DNA from 4 places in the Vibrio sabulosilitoris genome. Region 1 is predicted to be linked to each of the others. Evidence: predicted binding sites of a transcription regulator. Region 1 holds the regulator's gene; each other region holds the start of a gene.

Region 1 (5,414 bases):
CAGTTTGCAGGTCAGCCGGAGAAAATGTTGGCACTTGAGATGGGTGGGAATAATCCGCTGGTGGTCTCAAGTCAGTTTGGTGATCGAACATCGAGCGTGTACACGATACTGCAGTCGGCTTTTTTGAGTGCAGGGCAGAGGTGCACCTGCGCGCGACGATTGATTGTGCCGTATGGTGATCGCGGCGATGAGCTGCTCAAGGTGGTTGTTAAGGCGACAAGCAAGCTGACTATCGGGTCACCGTTCGATGAATCGGCTCCGTTTTTGGGGCCACAAATTTCCTCGCAAGCCGCCGAGCGAATCCTTGAGCAGCAAGATAAACTGATATCGATGGGAGGGCAGTCACTGCTGCAGGCTAAGTCCTTGGGCTATGCATTTGTCTCTCCGGGTATTATCGATGTGACAGCGATAGGTGCGCTGCCCGATGAGGAGTACTTTGGGCCACTGCTACAGGTGATCCGTTACGATAATTTAGAGCGCGCTGTGGCGATCGCTAATCAGACTCGCTATGGCTTATCGGCGGGATTGATTTCAACCGATGATGGTGAGTGGGATTACTTTATTGACCATATCCGTGCTGGGATCGTGAATCGTAACCGCCCCCTAACTGGTGCCAGTGGCGACGCGCCGTTTGGCGGTCCTGGCGCATCGGGTAACTTACGCCCGAGTGCCTATTATGCCGCGGATTACTGCGCTTACCCGATGGCCTCGATGGAAGGGGATGCGCCAGTGCTGCCTGCAACGCTTAGCCCTGGTATTTATCTCGATGATTTAGACTAGGTACTTGGCGCGGCGTTTTGTTATTTGATGCCAGTGATAGGAGGTTATATGCATCCTGAAAATTGTGTTACCGCACTGTTTGAGTGGCTATGGCGCGACTACACGGCTCGCCTTTGCCCCTCAGCGGCGCGTATTCATCAGTTACTTGAAGAAGACGCACCACTTATTAACGACCATATAGCACTGAGAACGTTTGATCTTGACCCGGTTGGTCTTGAGACGCTGGCTAGGCCGTTTTTGGCTCTGGGTTATGAGCCTGGCGGTGACTATCTATTTAACGCCAAGAAGCTGGTTGCTAAACATTATGAGCACTCAGACCCAACTCTGCCTAAGGTGTTTATCAGTGAACTCAAGGTGCAAGAGTGCTCCGAGTCGCTGCAAGCGATTGTGGCCAAGTTAATCGCGCAGATCGAAGTGGATAAACTAAACGGTGCAGAGTTCCTTTATGCGGGGCGCTTATGGTCACTCAGTTACCGTGATTATCAGCAGTTAGCTCAGGAGAGTGAATATGCGGCTTGGTTGGCCGCACACGGCTATGGCGCCAATCACTTTACGGTCAATGTTAACCAGCTCAAGCGCTTTGGAGAGGTGAGTGAGGTTAATCAGCACCTAATCGACGCTGGGTTCATCATCAATCAAGCCGGTGGTGAGGTCAAAGGCTCACCGGATGTGTTGCTCGAGCAGTCGTCAACCATGGCTGATAAAGTCATGGTGGCGTTTGATGAGGGACAGTTTGAGATACCCGGAGGGTTTTACGAGTTTGCTAAGCGTTACCCAACCTTGAGTGGCGGGCTTTATTCCGGCTTTGTTGCCGCATCGGCAGATAAGATATTTGAGAGTACTGATCGATAACTATGCCCCTGCTGGGGGATTGGCAAGGGCATAAAAAACACCAAGCCGAGGAGGCTTGGTGTTGGATGTTTTACAGCGGTTTGCTTAGCGCGTGCCGTAAACTACAATAGTTTTACCGTGGGCAGAAATCAGGTTCTGCTCCTCTAACATCTTCAGGATACGACCTACCGTCTCACGAGAACAGCCAACAATCTGACCAATCTCTTGACGAGTGATCTTGATCTGCATGCCGTCTGGGTGAGTCATTGCATCAGGTTGTTTCGCTAGGTTAAGTAGCGTCTGTGCAATGCGGCCAGTGACGTCAAGGAATGCCAAGTCACCTACTTTTTGGCTAGTCACCTGAAGGCGGCTTGCCATCTGCGCAGAAAGGCGCATTAGGATATCTGGGTTGACTTGAATCAGCTGGCGGAATTTCTTGAATGAGATCTCCGCAACTTCACATGGTGATTTAGCACGTACCCAAGCAGTACGCTCTTGGTCTTCTTCGAAGAGACCAAGTTCACCAATGAAATCACCTTGGTTAAGGTAAGAAAGGATCATCTCCTTACCTTCTTCATCTTTGATAAGTACTGCTACAGAGCCTTTTACGATGTAGTATAAAGTTTCTGCTTTTTCACCAGCGTGAATCAGCGTGCTCTTAGATGGGTACTTATGAATATGACAGTGTGACAAGAACCATTCTAACGTTGGGTCGGTTTGAGGTTTACCTAGAACCATAAATATATCTTCCTCTGCAGGGTATGCTTGCTGCTATCCATATTGCGCTAAGCCTTGACTAGGATAGTAGCATATGTGTTCACGACACATGCTGCAAGCTATCTTGTAATTCATACGAGATAGTACCGTTTTTCGGTGACGATTTCTTGATTTTGATGGGGTAAGTTGACCGAAATTCACCCATATTTTGTGCACCTGATCACGTACTGAGAAGTCAGTATGGTGATTGAGCACAGTTATCCTATTTTCCCAGTTTCGATCAGTTGCTGCAGGATAGGACGCACGATCAACTCCATCGCAAAACTCATCTTACCTCCTGGCACTACAAGGGTGTTGTGGCGCGACATAAATGAGCCATCAATCATCGCCAGCAGATAAGGGAAGTCGACATTCTTGAATCCACGCAGACGAATGACGACAAAACTCTCATCTAGGCTAGGGATGCCCTTAGCGTTGAGTGGGTTTGAGGTGTCGACCGTAGGCACGCGTTGGAAATTAATGTGGGTTCGCGAAAATTGCGGCGTGATGTAGTTAAGGTAATCATCCATTGAACGAACGATAGAGTCCGTCACCGCCTCTCGCGAGTGACCACGATCGCGGGTGTCACGGACAAATTTCTGGATCCACTCTAGGTTGACGATCGGCACCATACCAATCAGAAAGTCGACGTGTTTGGAGACGTTGACCTCACCATCAACCACACCACCGTGCAGTCCCTCGTAGAACAACACATCGGTGTCATCGGCAAGCTGCTGCCAGGGGGTAAATGTGCCGGGCATCTGGTTGTAAGGCACCGCCTCATCAAAGGTGTGCAGGTAGCGCCGAACCTCACCTTGTCCCTCTTCACCATAGCGCCGAAAAAACTGCTCCAAAGCAGGAAAGTCGTTGGCTTGTGGGCCAAAGTAGCTGATGTGCTTGCCTTGTTCGCGCGCTTTGCGAATTTCGACATCCATCTCTGGGCGGGTGAAGCGGTGAAAGCTGTCGCCCTCGACCCATGCAGGCTTAACGTCCATCATATTGAACATCTTGCGAAAGGCTTCTGATGTGGTGGTCGTCCCGGCACCCGAGGAGCCGGTCACCGCGATAATCGGATGCTTAGCTGACATGACATTCCCTGTCTTAAGTAGTTATATCTTTTGAGAAACTAACCTTAGCGTACCCATGGTTAAATGGCGAGAAGCGGGGTTAGAATTTTCGAACTTGGATATCGACGGTGTTGTGTAGCTCTGAGAACACGATCACCGCCTGGCCGTTACGCAGCTGATCTTTTACCTGCTCGACCTTGTGCTCTAAGCTTATCTCCTGCGCACCGTAATCGGTGCCCTCACGTAACACAAACTCACGCACTAGGTTATCTAGGGTCTCTGTCTCTATCTCTTGCCACGGAACGATCATGACGACCTCTCTTGTTGCTGATCATTAATGTCGCCCAAGCTTCCCTTTGTGTGATGAGAGAATACTTGGGCACAGTGGCCGCTATTATGCCGTTTTTGCTAGACATTCGTAATAGGCTGGCAGCGCCTCTTCCAACCAAAATGTCGGTTTTAGCAAGCTGCCGCTGAGAAACCCGACATGACCGCCGTGCTCAAACAGACGATAATCGATGTTGCTAGGCAGAATAAATTTCGGGATCACATCATCGGTCATAAACGGATCGTCTTTGGCGTGGATGATCAAGGTTGGGGTGGTGATCGCCTTGAGATGATTGATGCCAGAGCATTGCTGATAATAATCTTCGGCATCTTTGAACCCATGCAGAGGGGCGGTGATCAAGTCATCAAAGTCTTGCAGGCGTGTGACTCGCTTGATGCTTTGGTAAGTGACTTTTAACTCGCCCTTGATTAAGTGGTGCTTGTGCAGGGCGTTACGCTTGAGTGAGCCGAGCAGGTAGTTGCGATAGACACGAGAAAAGCCTTGCTCGATACGATTAGAGCAGGCAGCAAGGTCAAGAGGGGCCGAGACAATGGTCGCGGCGTCAATTAAGGATTGGTCTTGATATTTCGCCAGATAATTGGCCAGCATGTTACCGCCAAGCGAGATCCCGACCGCGACCAGTTGGTTAGTGGGAAACTGCTGACGGACTGTCTCTAGAAACAAGCGTGCATCTTCGGTCTCACCTGAGTGATACGCTCTGGCTTGCAGATTTGGTTTGCCGCTGCAGCCGCGAAAATGCATCATCACCGACAGCCAGCCATCGTCGGCAAAGGCTTTCATCAAGCCATTGGCATAGGGACTGTAAAAACACCCCTCGAGTCCGTGAAAGAGGACGAAAATAGGCTTGTTTTTCGCGGTCTCGGTATCAGATTGCTCACTCCAGGCGAGGTCGAGAAAGTCGCCGTCTGGGGTAGCCAGCGTCTGCCAGAACGGTTCAAACAGCGCCTTTTTGCGGATCATCCGTGGCAGTAAAGTTTGGGCGTGTGGGTTTTTCAACCCTGTCGCGGCAATGAATTGTGGCATATTGCAGCTGTCCTTGTTGCTTGGGTTGACTGGCTGACGCATTGGTTAAAACAGTTTTTAACGCAATGGTTAGCCTGACAACGCGTCCACTGGCTTAGCAAAGGCCGCCTGTAGGTGCTCTGCACCAAGATGCTTACAGTACGTCAGTGTAAGGCTCTCTGCGCTGCCCTGTGATAGTGGCAGGTGATTGATGCAGTCGACCAGGTCGGCTTGCTGTTGTCTTTCTAATTGTAATTCGAACTGTAGTGCTTCTCGGTACAGTGTATCGTTAGTTGCGGTCTTAAGCTTGCGACGTAACCCACGATAGCTGTGTAGCAGGCTCTCAGTACGCGCAAGGCTGTGCTCAAGGGCCTGCCAATCAGGCGATTGAAGGGTGAGTTGCTGCTCATCGAGCCACTTGAGGGCGATGAGCAGGTTAACGTTACCTTGATGGTGGTTTTGCAGGGTAAGGCAGGCATCTTTGACTTCTCGGTCGCCATAGTAGTCGAGGCTAAATTGCCACAACTGCTCTAGGGTGAGAAGGGGGTGTGCCTGCGGTTGACTCATGCTGCGTTGAATTCCTGTTCCATCTGCTCGAGCTGCTCTTGCAAGTCCATCCATTCGAGTTC
Region 2 (5,414 bases), 370 kb from region 1:
GCAGAGAGAAGCCTGATTGGCAACATAAACTCCATCTCAACCAAGCGCTGCGCAGGCTGCGTCTCAGCTAAGCGCATCTGCTCACCATCCAGCGGCGTGCTGAGTACGGTATCCACCAGCGACTGCAACACCTCAAGCCACTGCTCATCGATTGAAGACTGCTGCATCAGTTCGCTGATCACTTGGCGATTGTGCTCGCTGCTTGCCACTTGGGCGTAATCGACCTCCTCGAACAAAGAGTGCAGGAAGGTACCTGGCTGCGCGCCACGCGGGAAGTTGAAGATCGACAGCGCCGCTTCTTGCTCAGCCTCATCCAACTCATCAGCCGAGTCGACATCAAAGGTCGCATCATCGATGATCAGCTCGTTGTGACCGTGACCACCTTGCTTAATCAGTCCCGAATAACTGGTCATACGCCAACTGCGATCAATCGCCTTGGTCAGCGCCAAGGCATTCATAGGCTGCTCGGCTGGCGCAACTGGGGTGTATATTTCATCCGTTAGCTCCGGCGGCGTGCTGACTTGGACGCATCCAAGCGCCTTTACCTGCACTTGGATGGCATCAGTGAGCGCTTGAATACCGCCCGGCTGACCATCTTGAAGCAGATAGCCAATCGCACTTTGATGCACCCCGGTTGGCTCTTTGGTTGAGCGACCATTGCGCAGTGGCGCCACGCCCAGATAACACCCATAAACTGCCCGAGTCAGAGCAACATAAATCAGGCGCAAGTCTTCTGCCAAGCGCTCTTTATCGGCCGCCGCCAGCGAGTTGGGCTGGGCCAAGATATCCAACACCGTGCCATCGAGCTCGGCGTCGTAGTACTTAGCCTCACTCGCCTCTCGCGCGGCAAAGACAAACGGTAGGAAGACCAAATCATACTCCAGGCCTTTCGACTTATGGATGGTGACGATCTGCACCAGATTACGCTCAGATTCGAGGCGCTGGATCTCATCATCACTGCCACTGACGCCCTGCTGAACATCACTGATCGCCTGACTGAGCCAACGTACCAGTGCTTGATGGCTCTCAAGGTCGGCGGACGCCGCTTGCAAAAGCTCACTAAGATGCAAGTAATCGGTCAGCAGTCGCTCCTCGCCCGCCGCCAGCCAGGCTTGGGCTAAGCCACGCCGATTCAACACCTCGCGCAGCATCGGTAGAATGCCGCGGCTAAACCACAAGCGTTGATAATCTTTAAACTCCAGCAGCGCCTGCTCCCACTTATTCTCATCCTCGTTGAGAAGATCCAGCTCCTCGAGAGGCAGGTTGAAGAGCCGCGCAGACAGGGCCGCTTTGACGCTGCGTTCATCGCCAGGAGTCAGCACCGCGCTAAGCAAACGCAGAATATCAACAGCAACGGCGCGGCCAAACACGCTGTCGCGATTCGACAGATAGACACTGGCGATGCCTTGCTGAGCTAAGCTTTGCTGGATGCGGCGTCCCTCAGCGCCAGTACGCACCAGCACCGCAATATCCCCCGCTTGGATGGCTTGGCTTTTTTCGCCATTGATCAGCTCAGCCTGCCCTTGATCGGCCGCGGTCAAAATTCGTTGGATCTCACTCGCCGTCGCACTGGCCATGACATCGAGGTACTCGCCCTTACTGACGGGCTTATCTTGCACCTCTTGACACCAGTAGATCAGCGATGGCTGTTGCTCACCAGCGATTTGCCACTGGCGTAAGTGCGCCTTGGGGCTGGCTGAGACCGGCAGAAATGGAATGTCGTCATCGTAGATAAATGGGCTGCTTGGCAGCTTAAAGACCTGGTTGACGGCCGCGACCATATCCGCGCTTGAGCGCCAATTGGTGCCGAGCGTGTAGTGTGCACTGACCTGATTGCGCGCCTTGATATAGGTAAAGATATCGGCACCACGAAAGGCATAAATCGCCTGCTTGGGATCGCCAATCATGAATAGGCCACACTCAGGATGATTGAGGTAGATACGACTGAAAATGCTGTACTGCAAGGGATCGGTATCTTGGAACTCATCGATCATCGCGATCGGATAGAGCTGGCGAATACGCTCACCAAGTAGCCCCTGCTCATCGGTATCTAATGAGGCAGAGAGCTGCGTCAGTAGATCATCAAAAGACAGCCACTGCTTGCGCTGCTTGGCCTGCTGGAGTTTTTCACGACAATGAGCAATCGCATGGGCTAACAGCGGCGCTTTGAGACTAACTGGCCGCGCAATAAACGCCTCAATCGCGGCAAAAGTCGCATGACAGGGCGGCTCCCCTTTGGCGGTTTTGTCATTGAGTATCGCTTGGGAGAACTTCTCAAGCTGATCGGGGTAGCTGTAGTCCTGCGACGGTTGCGCGGCCCACGCGTCGACGGCGGCAAGCCAGGTTGGCAGAGATTTCTTACTGTAGCTGCGCTTGTTTACCCCGGAGCCCTCGATCAGTCCTTGATAGTCTGATTGATGGGTACGCCACTGCGCTTTGAGCTCATCAATCTGGGCAAGATTGCGCTCATGGCACTCGCCGAGGCTGCCGCTCATCGGCTCAACGGTCAGTGTCAGCGGCGCGCCACTAAGGTAGCGGCCAATATCAGCCAGCAAGGCACTAGGCTGTGACCATAAAGCACGCACCTGCTGCGCCAACACAATCGGTAAGCCATAGAACTGGGTGCGCCAGTAGTCTGCCACCACTTGCGCCTTGAGTTGCCCCTCATCGGTGACGAACTCATTGTTAAACCGACTGCCTGACTCAAAGGCATTTTGCGTCAGCATGCGCTGGCAAAAGCCGTGAATAGTGTACACCGCCGCCTCATCCATCTGGCGCTCGGCTTGCAGCAGCAGCGCTACCGCAGACGGGTTGTCTGCAACTTGCTCAAGCAGGGGCTGGATCACGGGATCGTCGCTGACTCCGCGGCTAAAGGCGATGCGTGCATCGTGGATCCGAGCGCGGATCCGATCGCGCAGCTCAGCGGTGGCGGCTTCGGTAAAGGTGACCACCAAGATCTGATCAACCGTCAACGGCTGTTGATGGCGGGTATCATCCTCGCCATGACCTAAGATCAGGCGCAGGTAAAGGCCCGCGATGGTGAAGGTTTTCCCTGTCCCTGCCGAGGCCTCAATAAGCCTGGCACCGTGAAGCGGAAACGTCATGGCATTCAGTGGTGTCACTTTGTGCGCAGAATCGGTCATAAAAATGTTCCTAGTAAGCCGCTTTCCTAGTTGATCAAACTGTGACCTAGGCTAGAAAAACCGAGTACATAAAATAAATTGCTAAATTTAAGCGGTTTGATGGGATCTCTCTCACGGTATCGCGCGGTTTGAATCGCTACTATGCGCGCATCGGAAAATACCCATTCCCACCGTTTTAGGTCCCTCTGACCTATGGCCGTCCAGCCCATACCCTATATAAAATAATCATAGGCTGGCGGCCGCCCTACCTCTTGTATAACTCACCCTGAACAGGCTGCCCTTGTCCAGCATAGTAATCACTGGCTGTCTGCATGCTCAGACGTGGCGCTTGCATGACCAAGCGACTGAGGGTCAGAACGTCATTCGCCAATACCTCATGCCACTCAGGGTACAAACGAGCAATATATTCGTTCTCTCCCTCGCCCGCTTTCATATAACCGCCAGCAAAGGTCTCGGCCATCTTCTTGTGCGACTTGTCCTCATCCTCAACCCATTTACCACGCGAAAATCCAGCCTCGATGGCCGCTAGGGCGGTGGCAGGGAAAAAGCTCAGTGGCTGATTAACCCCTTGAGTAAACAGACGCACCAGCTCGGTGAGGTAATTGATGCAGCTCTCGCTATCTAGCGCCGGTATCACCCAATGCACCACGCCTTCTTTGCGATCATAACCGATTAGATGGGTAGGTTTAGACTCTCCCATGCCCCCAAGACACAGGTGATCAATCCATGCGGCGAGCATATCTTGCGCGCGGATGCGGCCAACACGATAACGCACCAGACCGGACTGATAGTGCTGATGCAACCAGCCCACCAGCTCAATCGAACGACTGGCCTCGTTTGGCGTTAAACTCAGGCGAACCTCGACATCGTCGAGGGGGGCGGCGCAAACCGCCTGCAGGGCCTGCTGCAACGCCTCAATTTGTACCCGGTTGCTCTCAAACTCCATCTCACCAAAAGCGCCGACCGGCAAGGTGCCCTCGGCGCGCTTGCGAGTGACAAACAGCTCAAGCGCCTGCGCTGCCTGTTGTGGCGCAGTATCGAGCAAGGTGCCCAGCAGCTCAGACTTGATTTGAAAACTCTGCAGTCCATCGAGCGCGAATGGCTCATCATCCAGCAGTGGATTGTCCAGTTGATCAAACACCACCTGCAGGCGGCGATTGAAGAAATACTGCACCGGTAGGCGCCAAAAACGCTGCAGCTCCACCAAGTCCAATTGGTAGGGAAAAGCGACCTCAAGCCAGAAATCACGCATGGTGTGAGCACATGGCGTGCTGGCCTGCTCACGATTGACCACCGGCAACCATTCGCGCGCATAGCTGCCTTGGAGAAAGGACTGACGGCTGAACGGCACCATTGAGTAGTGGTGAGTCAGCGCCTGTAATAGCCGCTCACCCGATGAATCGACATCCAGGTGAGACTCTCCTGCTAAGCAGTAATTTTGCTGGCAGTACTCAAGTAACTCGGTCACCAACACCGAGGCCACGCGCTCGGTATTGTCCTGAATTGAGCGGCCAATGTAGCTGATGTATAAGCTCTGCTGTGCTGAGAGTAGCGCTTCCAAAAATAGGTAGCGGTCATCATCGCGACGCGAGCGATCACCCGCGCGTGTCCGTCCCTGCATCAAATCAAAGCCCTCAGGCGCCACCGTGCGTGGATAGGCACCGTCGTTCATGCCGAGCAGGCACACGGTTTTGAAAGGGATCGAGCGCATTGGCATCAGGGTGCAGAAGTTAACCTGACCGGCCAAAAAGCGCTGTGAGACCCGGCTCCCCGAGAGCTTACTATCGAGGTACTGGCGGATGATAATTGGCTCAAGCGATTGATCATAGCCGGCATCATCAAGCTGCTGGGCAAGCTGAGCAAAGGTATGACGGATCCCGTGCAGCGCCACTTCCTCTTCCAGTTCCGGGCTGAAAAAGGTTTCGAGTAGCTCACCCACGCCTTGCTGCCAATTGGCCAGTGGCTGCGCCTGACCAAGCTGCACTCTAAAGTGGGCAATACTCTCGATAAAGTGGGCAAGCTTACCGGCAAGCTCTGCTGAAAGCCCTTGCACCTCGTTATACGGCGAGACGATACCGGCACCTGAGCGGAATAGCTGCTCCTCGCCCATCATGGCATAACCCAGCAGCATCCGCTCGATGCCAAACTGCCAAGTATTTTGCTCGGTGGCGGGCAAATCAAATTCGGTCGCGGTGCTCGGCGAGAGCCCCCAACGTATCCCAGCCTGCTCCACCCAGTGTTTGGCCTGTTGAAAATCATCATAGTCGAGAC
Region 3 (5,414 bases), 1.4 Mb from region 1:
ACGTAGCGACTGGCTTGATCAATCAGAGATTGGGCCGTCAAGGAATGCACGCTATACACCACCACTTCGACGCCAAAGCGCTGTTTGATCCGCTCAGCCAACACGTCGAAGTCACCGTCACCAGAGAGTAATACGATGGTATCCACGCTACTGGCCTTCTCATAGATATCTAAAGCAATACCCACATCCCAGTCCCCTTTACTGCTACCGTCCATGCGCTGCGTCAGCGGTTTGAGTTTCACCTCAAAGCCGATGCCACGCAAGATGTGGTGGAACTGGCGCTGTTTCTCTTGTCGACTGGCAATAGCGTAGGCGTAAGCGCTGTCGATAGTGTAGTCAGATGAGACTTGATCCCACAGCTGATTGTAATCAAAGTTGCGCGCGAAGGCCTCGCGAGTGGTGTAATAAATGTTTTGCACATCAACAAAGATGGCCGCGGTCCGTTTGGTTGCCATAATCAGCCCAAGAGAGAAAAGAGGTTAGGGTAACTCAAGGCGCTCGATCGATAAAGCCTTGATCAGCATCTGTAGTCTCGTTACCAGAAAACGCGGCTTAGAAACGATAGGTTATCCCAACGTTGGCTGAGAACTGATTAATCCAATCCGCTTTATAACGAATAATACAATCACCCGTATCTCCGCTAGGTAAATTACACGCTGCACTTGAGCTGCTATCGACCACAGTGCCAAGCCAGCGAAATTGACCGTTGAGATACCAATTAGCTCCGATCTCACCCTCAAGACCGGTAAATAGGCTGGCTGACAAGCCAAACTCGTCGTCTACCCAGCGTGCATTGGTGTAACCGCCACCAATACCAATCCCTAGATAGCTATTAAGTTTGGGCTTAAACGGGTAGTAGGCAGCGCTTTGGAAATGTAAATAGTGAGCACTAACACTCGATGCCACGCTTTCAACCTCAGTACCTTGGTAGTGGTAAAACAAGCCTATTCTTCCTGCTTTAATTGGGGTTTCGATTTGAACAGCAAAACTCTCTGAGGGTTTAAAGTCGTATTCATTGTCTTGTTCGTCGATAACTTTACCGCCCCCGGTAAAGCCAATCCAAGGCGTGATATAGACGTCGGCTGTCACTGATGTGCTATGCACTAAAAGGATGAGAAGAAGAGGAGCGAATAAGTAGGACTTCGCGGTGTTATTACTCATAGTGCATGCTTCCCTGTAATTAAAGAGGCTATATCTTATTTGTGAACATAACATCAGAACTGTTAATAACTTACACTGTATTATTGAACAATAAATGTTCTGCCATATATATTTAGTATGCATGTAATTTACTTAAGGGGAACAAAAATGATGGATCAAGATCTTAGAGCTGCGATCGCGATCGTTGCTGTTATCTTTACGGTATTGATTGGTTTTGGCGTGGTTGCGATCGCCAATTAAGGTTTACCCATGGGGGCCAATTTCGGCACAGTCTCCAATCTCAGCAGTGAGCTGAGTCAGGGGCGATTTGGGCGCTACAGTCTTGGCAAGACAGCACTGGTTACCCAAGGCGGTGGTCAGAGAGGCATTTTTACCGCCGGTGTACTTGATGCCTTTCTGATGAGTGACTTCGACCCGTTTGATGAGTTTTATGGCACCTCAGCAGGGGCAGTGAACCTATGTGCCTTTCTCAGCCGACAGCACACCCTAGGTCGGCAGTTTTTACTTGATGTGACCACCCATGACGAGTTTTTCAGTCTTTTGGGCTTTCTCAAGCAAAACCGTTATCTCAACCTAGAATGGGGATTCGAGCGCTTAAGGCACTTTCCTCTCAAGCTAGACCTTGATCTCGCCCGTCAGGTACTCGGCGAGCGCAAAGCATTTGCTGCTGTGACCTGCGCTAACACTCTCAAGGATCGCTACTTAAACATGCTCGGTGGTAATTGGTTTGAGGTCTTGCTTGCGACCTGCGCAATCCCGTATTTGTATAAGACATCGGTCAGTGTACAGGCACATGATTACTATGATGGTGGCGTGTCAGCGGCAATCCCGGTCCAGCAAGCCTGGCGGAATAATGCTCGAATGATTGTGGTGATCCGCACTGAATCGCAAGAGTTTGAGCTAGCAGAGAAAATGCATGCGCCTCAAGCCTTTCTCAAGCAATCCCCAACCGATGGTCATTGGGAGCAGCAGGTGGAGCGTTGGAAGCAAACTTGGAGCGGCTTTCTTAACGATAAAGTGGGCCAAATTAAGCAGGTTCGCCGGGCTAGGGATAAGCGCGCACGGCTCAGTGGTGCCCAACTCAACGGTGGTCGTTGGCTGTTTGGCGCGCAGGATCTTTATCGCCTAAGTCACCTACTGGGAGAGCGCTTTGATAGCAGCTTTGCTGACATGCTTTTGGTTCACTATCAAACCTATTCTCTGACCCAGCAGTTCCTAAATAACCCGCCCGATGATTGTTTTGTTGCTCAAATTAAGCCTGCTGAACCTCTACGCTCGAGTGCCCTGATGAGCGATAAAGAGGACCTAATCTACGACTATCAATTGGGTTTAGATGCGGGTTATCGCTTTGTAGATATCTTTATGCGATCAAATAAATTAGCCAGTGGTTCGGATAATTTTGCTTTAAAATGATTGGTTTGATCGTTGTTTTGTGACTAAGTTGCCGCGAACTTCTCAACCTGAATGTTGATTGCCCGCGCAAACATTACACACTGTTTGTGACTTTTATCACGCATGAGTGCTAAACTACTTCACAATTACTTCGCAAAGTAAAAAAATTGCTAGGTTATTGATTTAGGAGTTCACTATGTACACGGCTCATCCTGGGCACATTGACCACATAAAACAGATAAACGCTGGCCGTGTGTATAAGCTGATCGACCAAAGGGGGCCGATCTCGCGTATCGACCTGTCCAAACAGAGTGAGCTTGCGCCAGCGAGTATCACCAAAATCACCCGCGAATTGATCGCGGCTCATCTGATCCATGAGACCACGGTACAAGAGGCGACCAGCCGTGGCCGTCCGGCGGTAGGACTGCAAGTCAATAACGAGGGTTGGCAGTTTTTATCGATGCGTCTTGGGCGAGGCTATCTGACCATCGCCTTGCATGAACTCGGTGGTGAGGTGTTAATCGATACCAAAATCGATATTCACGAGATTGACCAAGACGATGTTCTGGCTCGTCTGCTCCACGAGATAGACGAATTCTTTCAGACCTACGCAGAGCAACTCGATCGCGTCACCAGTATTGCAATCACCTTACCAGGCTCGGTCAATTCAGAGCAGGGCGTGATACTGGATATGCCACACTACAACGTCAAAAATCTCGCGCTTGGCCCTGAGATCTACAAGGTGACGGGGCTGCCGGTGTTTATCGCCAATGACACACGCGCCTGGGCACTTGCCGAGAAGCTCTATGGTCACTCGCAAGATAATGATAACTCGGTGCTGATCTCTATCCATCATGGTTTAGGGGCCGGGATTATTGTTGACGGCCGTGTGTTGCAAGGGCGCCACGGAAACATTGGTGAACTGGGGCATATTCAGATCGATCCCGAGGGTAAGCGCTGTCATTGTGGCAATCGAGGCTGCCTTGAGACGGTCGCGAGTTCCCAAGCCATCCGCGAACAGGCGACAGAGCGAATCGCCGCTGGTGAAGCCTCTATCCTTGAACATGACGAGGAGATTTCGGTTGAGAGCATCTGCGCTGCCGCTGAGCAGGGCGATAAACTGGCGATCGATGTGGTCGAGCAACTCGGCCAGCATCTTGGCGCCGCTGTTGCCATTGTGATTAACTTGTTTAATCCCGAAAAAATTTTGATTGGCGGTGCCATCAATCAGGCAAAGGATATCCTCTATCCAGCGATACAAAAGTGTATCGAGAGCCAAACGCTGCCCGCATATCACCGCGAGCTTGAGGTGGTGGAGTCGCGATTCTACAAACAAGCCACCATGCCGGGGGCGGCGCTGATCAAGCAAGCGCTCTATGATGGTCTGTTGCTGATGACTGTGGTTGAGGGCTAGTTGCATCAAACTCATGCCCACAACGCGTCATAGCGCACTGTGTTGCAACCGGTGACTTAACACCGCTCTCTTGTTCATGTTAGATTGTTACCAGTAAATGGATGTAACCTAACAAGATTTTAAGAGAGACTTATGTCTGGAGTTCTTAATACCGTTGATCAGCGCACCAATTTGGTGGGTGAAAATCGTCTTGAGCTATTGCTCTTTCAACTCAACAGTCGCCAGTTCTTTGCGATTAATGTCTTCAAAGTCAAAGAGGTCCTTAAGGTCCCTCAACTGACCCAACTCCCCGGTTCGCACCATAATATCAAAGGGGTGGCCTCACTGCGTGGAGAGTCGGTTCCCGTGATTGATTTGCGGGCCGCAATTGGCTTCCCATCTTCTGTGGACTCTGGCTGTGACGAGCAAAACCTGATCATTACCGAGTACAACCGTTCAGTACAGGGGTTTCTGGTCGGCAAGGTGCGCAATATCGTCAATACGGCTTGGAGCCAAATTCAGCCGCCACCGAAAACCACTGGCCGAAACAACTACCTGACCGCTATTACTCAGGTTGAAGACAATGGCACAAGCCAAATTGTCGAGATCATTGATGTTGAAAAAGTCCTCGCAGAGATAGTCGAGTACGATGCAACCATCTCAGCAGAGGTGTTGGATTTAAGTCTGACTGAGGCAATGCAAGGCCAAAAAGTATTGGTGGTGGATGATTCGGCGACCGCGCGCTCACAGGTCAAGGCGACACTATCTCAACTCGGCATCGAGATCATTGAGTGCTGTGATGGTGCACAGGCTCTAAGACTTTTGACGCAGTGGTGTGACCAAGGTCGAGACCCGAGCCGCGAGTTACTGATGATGATCACGGACGCGGAGATGCCTGAAATGGATGGCTACAAGCTTACCCATGAAATCCGCAGCGACAAACGCATGGCGAACTTGTTTATCACCCTAAACACGTCATTGAGCGGTAGCTTCAATGAGGCCATGGTACGTAAAGTTGGTTGTAATTTATTTATCTCAAAATTCCAACCAGACCTTCTTGTTGATGCTGCTCAGCAGCGCCTGCGTGACGTCTTAAGGTCAGAGACGAGAATCGAGAGGCGAGAATCGAGTGGAGATCGTGGGGATTACAAAGGGTTTCTGTGATTATCCACGCTGACTTAAGCGAATAACGACGAAAGGCACCAGAATAGGGTGCCTTTTTCTATTGAACTCAAAAAATCTTTTGCTTAAGCATGAGTGAAAGAGTTGTTTTATCAGCGGAGCATGACACGCTCGCCTCTCGCCTCTCGCCTCTCGCCTCTCGCCTCTCGCCTCTCGCCTCTTTTCTAAGGGGAATAAAAAAGCCCAGCGATTGCCGGGCTCAAATAATAGGTTGTATTCGAAGCCGATTACAACTCGTCAGTCAGCTCAATCGCTTGACCGATGTAGTTCGCTGGTGTCATCTGTT
Region 4 (5,414 bases), 990 kb from region 1:
CTGAGCAAAGACATCACCCCCCAAGGTGTCTCGTTAGAAATTCCAATATGACGTACTTTTCCTTCTTTCACCAGCTTACTCAGAGCTTCGAGTGAATCGAGCAGGGTCACCTCTTCCTGTTTTTCAGGGTAGGGGTAGTTCAGTTGGCCAAAGCAGTTGGTCTGACGCTGTGGCCAGTGTAATTGGTAGAGATCGATGTAGTCGGTTTGCAGTCGACGCAAGCTATCGTTGACCGCATCATTGATATTGTTGTGATCAAGTGCCATGTTGTCGCGAATATAGGGAAGATTGCGCGGCCCCGCTACCTTGGTCGCGATAATGACTTTGTCTCGTTTGCCCGATGCGCGCAGCCATTTGCCTATATAGTCTTCCGTGGTGCCCTGAGTATTGGGCTGAGGCGGAACCGGATACATCTCTGCGGTATCGATAAAGTTAACCCCGCGCTCAAGCGCATAATCAAGCTGCGAATGTGCCTCGGCAAGCGTATTTTGCTCACCAAAGGTCATAGTACCAAGACAAATCTTACTCACCTCAAGCGATGAGTGGGGAAGCTGAGTATATTCCATTATAAAAACCTCAAATTAAGGTGCGAGGACGGGCAGAGCCCTACGAGGTGCGAGGAGTCTTACGCACGCTGTGAACCCCTCGCATCTCGGAACGAAGTGATCCTCGCACCTCGGAACGGAGTGAAACCTTTTTCTCAACTATAAGCGAAGAAATTCACTGAGAAAAGAATCACCTTCGATTCCCTTGACTACAATAAAAAAGATGGAGGTGTGCAATGCAAAAACGACAACTTGATAAGTGGTTGCATGGTTATCACAAAGCGACGTATCGCACTCCTAAGGTCTTTGTGATTGGCTGTGCAGACTTAGCCAAATACCAAATTGCGGTGGAATATAAACACAAGCTTGAGCCTGTTACGATTGACGATGAACCGATCCGTTTTGACTCCTTGGAGTTAGTTAAGGAAGAGCTGACCCGTCTAGGTCTTGATAAGGCCTATCTGCGTCTTCACAACGCCTATGATGAGTGCGGGTCGAGTTCACCGGTGGGGTACAGTGATATTGAGCTATCACTGATGACTCACTAGGATACTTGCGGTCCAATTTATGAGGTCTCTTGGGTACATGCTTATGAATAGTAATTGGTGAGAATCTGGGCGGTAAACTGGGTGCGTAAATAAAACCCGCGAGGGCGGGTGCGGATCACTTTACCGCTCGCACCATAGGCCTCGGTGAGTGCCCGACCATTCGCGGCCTTGGGCCGAAGCTGCAAGACTTCGCCATGCTTAGCAGTAACCTGTTCAATTCGACCTAGCACGATCATATCCATCAACTCCTCCCAATCTTGGCGCAGTTGCTGTTCCTCTTCAGAGCTAGGTGACCAAAGTAGCGGTGCCCCGACTTTACGCTCGGCTAATGGAATCTCTCGCTCTCCCTCGACGGGCACCCAAAGCACGCGAGAAAGCTTATTACGTACGTGGCTGCTCTCCCAGGTCAGGCCATGCACGCCAATAAGCGGTGCCACACAGACAAACGTTGTCTCGAGTGGTTTGCCCTGATAGCTGATTGGAATGCTCTTTAATTCGATGCCCAGTTGTTCAAAGTCTTGTTGCGGTTTGCTGCCGGCAGTCGCACCTAAGTGCCATTCAAGCAACTGACCCACCCATCCCTTATCGCGAGTGAGATCATCGGGAACCGTCATCTTGGCTTGTTCTGCGAGCTCCGCAAAAGTGACTCCTGCCATCAGCCATGCGCGCTCGATCAGCTCTTGTTCGGTTTTGGGTTCAGGTTTCATAGTCAAATGGGCAAATAGTCAAATGGGTAACGATGATGTTGAAGGGGATATATTAACAGATAGCTTTGTATGGGAAAGCAAGGATTGGACGATAGCTTTACTGTCCAAAGGTTCACATTAAGTCAATCTAACGGCTAATTGACAATGGTTTTACTTTACTTATCCACAGTCTTTGATTAGCTAGTTGACTCATGTATGAATTAACAGGAGTTTAATCATGATTAACTGCTTGAAAAAAAGAAAATATCCTAATTTTACATCCCTTAGTGTGGATAAAAACGTGGTTGGATGTTTTTTGTGCAATTTAAGTGAGTGTTAGCACAATAGTCAATCAATACAATGTAAAAACAAAATAGCTTCAACTAAACTAATGAAAATTAGATGGTTTTATTTTGGCAGCTAGGTTTGTGGGTTTTAAGTCCTGTGCGGGTTTAAGCAGTTATCACATTCCATATGGTTATTTTGCACATAGTTATTCACAGAAAAGGTGAATAAATGTGGGCTAGGTCGCATTCTTGTGTTGATAAGTATTAATTCGGCTAAAATCTATCCATATCTGCCTGTGGTCCGCATAAATTATGCATTTATCACATTTGTGGGTTTGCTAGTGTTGGGGATATGTGGAAAAATCACTGTCATTAAAATTTTATTTTGAGGTTGGCCAGTGATCGATGGCGATGGTTACCGCTTAAATGTGGGAATAGTGATTTGTAACAACCATGGTCAGGTATTCTGGGCTAAACGATTCGGACAACACTCATGGCAGTTCCCTCAAGGGGGAATTGATGAAGGCGAGAGCGCAGAGCAAGCCATGTACCGTGAGTTATACGAGGAAGTCGGCTTAACAAAGAAAGATGTGAAGATCGTTGCGACTAGTCGTCATTGGTTGAGATACAAGCTCCCCAAACGCCTGGTTCGATGGGATTCAAAGCCGGTCTGTATTGGCCAAAAACAGAAGTGGTTTTTGCTGAAGTTGGACTGTGATGAGTCACGGATCAATATGCAGCGAGGAAACATGCCTGAGTTTGATGGGTGGCGCTGGGTAAGCTATTGGTATCCAGTGAGACAAGTAGTATCTTTTAAACGTGATGTGTATCGACGCGCGATGAAGGAGTTTGCCTCAGCAGCCATGCCATTTCATGAGCGTAAGCAGAAGTCCAAGCGCAAGCACCGACGGGGATAAATATGCTCTCTCAGCTAAGGGACATAGTTGAACAAGTATCACGGGTTGATGATCTTCAGCAGGCATTATCAATCCTAGTAAAACAGACTTGCAGCGCGATGAGTACCGAGTGCTGCACGGTCTACCTCGCTAATGAAAAGATGGAACGCCTCGAGTTGATGGCCACCCAAGGCCTTATCTTCAAGGGTGATAGTGTCCACATTCGCTTCTCTGAGGGATTGGTGGGCATGGTTAAGCGTACCGCTGAGCCGATCAATGTCGCCGAGGCCTCCAAACATCCTAGTTACAAATTCTTCCCCGAGCTTGGTGAGCAAGTTTACCAGAGCTTCCTCGGTACTCCGATCATTCACCGCAAGAAGGTGCTTGGTGTTTTGGTGGTGCAGCAAAAGCAGCCGCGCCTATTTGATGAAGCAGAAGAGTCCTTTTTAGTTACCTTATCAGCTCAGCTTGCGGTACTGATCGCTCATGGTCAGACGCTGGGCCATTGGTTACCGACTCAGAATGCGCGAACACTCAAGGGTGTTCCTGCCTCGAGTGGTGTTGCGATTGGCGAGTTTTGGCTCGATAACACCCAGCCCAGCTTGGCAGAGATTGCACCAGCTTCTTCGGTGGATATTGACCAAGAGCATGAGCGTCTTGCCCTTGCGATGGAAGCCGCTCAGGCCGATTTCCGCCGGATGAGAAAAAAGCTTGAGGGGGAGATCACCTCTGAGGCGAAAGGTATCTTTGACCTGTTTGCCCACCTGCTCAATGACCCAATGCTCAAGCAGGATCTGAAAAAGCACATTCAGAATCACGACCGTGCTGAATGGGCGCTGCGCCAAGTGATTGACTCTTATTCAAGTCGCTTTGCCAAGATGTCCGACCCTTATCTGAAAGAGCGTGCTCAGGACTTTCGCGAGCTAGGGCAGCGATTGTTGTTTTTCCTCCACAACACTGAGCAGACGCATCAAAGTATTGATGATCCGATTATCTTGGTGGTGCAGGAACTGACCGCGAGCTTGCTCGCCTCTGTGCCCAAAGACAAGCTACTGGCTGTGGCCTCTATAGAGGGGGCGGCGAACTCTCACGCTGCGATCTTGTCGCGTGCGCTGGGTATACCCGCCGTGATGGGGCTTGAATGTGATATCAGTCAGCTCAATGGTCTTACCGGCATCGTGGATGGCTACAGTGGCAAGCTGTTTATCTCACCAAATCAACAATTGCTGCATGAGTATCGTGGCCTGTTGCATGAAGAGCGAGAGCTGGCGTGTATGGTCAGCAGTCACAGCGACAAGCCGGCCATTACCGAAGATGGGCTCGGCGTGAATATCATGCTCAACTCCGGGCTCAGCGCCGATAGTAGTATCGCGGTGAACCAAGGGGTTGATGGAGTTGGCTTGTATCGCACCGAGATCTCCTTCTTACTTCAGCACCGCTTTCCCTCTGAAGAAGAGCAGGAGGGTCAGTACCGGGCCGTGCTCGCAGCGTATCCGAACAAAAATGTTGTGATGCGCACACTGGATATTGGTGGCGATAAGGCGCTGCCCTATTTTCCGATTGAAGAAGAGAACCCTTTTCTTGGTTGGCGGGGGATCCGCTTTACCCTCGACCACCCGGATATCTTTTTGATCCAGATGCGCGCTATGCTGCGTGCCAGTCAAAACAACGACAATTTGAGCATTTTGCTACCCATGGTCTCAAATGTTCAAGAGCTGGATGATGCCTTAAAGCTGTTTGAGCAGGCGTTTACGGAGGTGAGTGCTCTGTATCCGATCCAGCGGCCTTTGATCGGTGTGATGATTGAAGTGCCTTCGATGCTGTACCTGCTGCCACACTTGGCAGAGAAGATCGATTTCGTCTCCGTTGGCACCAATGACCTGACGCAATATTTGCTAGCGGTCGATCGTAATAACAGCCGTGTCTCGACCCTGTATGAAACCATGCATCCAGCGGTGTTATCGGCGCTCAAACACATCCATGTGATCTGTGAATCGGTGTCGCTGCCCGTATGTGTGTGCGGTGAGCTCGCTGGTGATCCTATGGGGGCCCTGTTGCTGGTTGGGATGGGCTATCGCTCATTGAGTATGAACACCTCAAACGTGGCCAAGGTGAAGTACCTGTTGTGCCACAGTAGCCAGCAAGAGTTAGAGCAATTGGCGGAAACCGCTCTTACTCAACCCTATGCCCAAGCCATCTATGATATGATGCTAAGTCACTTTGAGTATAAAGAGTTTGCCGGTTTTGTCCGTGCTGGTAAGCACTAATTGTCTGTAAGGAAGCCTAGTGTCGATTGAATTCTTGCTTGTGTTGTGTCTGCTTGGTGGAGTGGTTGGCACATTAGCGGGCCTATTAGGCATCGGCGGCGGCTTGATTGTGGTGCCGGCACTCACGTTTCTTCTGCCCCTGATCGGCACGAGCCCCGAGTACGTGATGCCAATGGCGCTGGGTA

What was found. The regulator CRP, encoded in region 1, controls carbon source genes, mostly activating them, when cyclic AMP is high. The targets are predictions, from matches to a motif close to TGTGANNNNNNTCACA.
Region 2: a site for CRP is predicted at 3,244-3,259, ahead of recB (exodeoxyribonuclease V subunit beta). Genes of this name have one in related genera too.
Region 3: a site for CRP is predicted at 2,660-2,675, ahead of mlc (sugar metabolism global transcriptional regulator Mlc). Genes of this name have one in related genera too.
Region 4: a site for CRP is predicted at 2,297-2,312, ahead of rppH (RNA pyrophosphohydrolase). Genes of this name have one in related genera too.

The regions. Positions count from the first base shown of each region.
Region 1 is NZ_AP029599.1:129,876-135,289, reverse strand. It holds gene astD (succinylglutamate-semialdehyde dehydrogenase) at 1-780, shown strand, start outside; gene ACZ5R2_RS00810 (2-oxoadipate dioxygenase/decarboxylase family protein) at 829-1,632, shown strand; gene crp (cAMP-activated global transcriptional regulator CRP) at 1,717-2,349, opposite strand; gene ACZ5R2_RS00800 (phosphoribulokinase) at 2,586-3,455, opposite strand; gene ACZ5R2_RS00795 (YheU family protein) at 3,535-3,744, opposite strand; gene ACZ5R2_RS00790 (hydrolase) at 3,829-4,806, opposite strand; gene ACZ5R2_RS00785 (TIGR02444 family protein) at 4,876-5,352, opposite strand; gene ACZ5R2_RS00780 (ABC transporter ATP-binding protein) at 5,349-5,414, opposite strand, start outside.
Region 2 is NZ_AP029599.1:3,175,277-3,180,690, forward strand. It holds gene recB (exodeoxyribonuclease V subunit beta) at 1-3,143, opposite strand, end outside; gene recC (exodeoxyribonuclease V subunit gamma) at 3,388-5,414, opposite strand, start outside.
Region 3 is NZ_AP029599.1:1,577,223-1,582,636, forward strand. It holds gene ACZ5R2_RS07540 (LabA-like NYN domain-containing protein) at 1-455, opposite strand, end outside; gene ACZ5R2_RS07545 (porin family protein) at 553-1,161, opposite strand; gene cydH (cytochrome bd-I oxidase subunit CydH) at 1,309-1,401, shown strand; gene ACZ5R2_RS07555 (patatin-like phospholipase family protein) at 1,411-2,574, shown strand; gene mlc (sugar metabolism global transcriptional regulator Mlc) at 2,750-3,967, shown strand; gene ACZ5R2_RS07565 (chemotaxis protein CheV) at 4,100-5,110, shown strand; gene purB (adenylosuccinate lyase) at 5,356-5,414, opposite strand, start outside.
Region 4 is NZ_AP029599.1:1,121,327-1,126,740, forward strand. It holds gene ACZ5R2_RS05400 (NADP(H)-dependent aldo-keto reductase) at 1-566, opposite strand, end outside; gene ACZ5R2_RS05405 (DUF6482 family protein) at 782-1,093, shown strand; gene mutH (DNA mismatch repair endonuclease MutH) at 1,135-1,800, opposite strand; gene rppH (RNA pyrophosphohydrolase) at 2,465-2,983, shown strand; gene ptsP (phosphoenolpyruvate--protein phosphotransferase) at 2,986-5,229, shown strand; gene ACZ5R2_RS05425 (sulfite exporter TauE/SafE family protein) at 5,249-5,414, shown strand, end outside.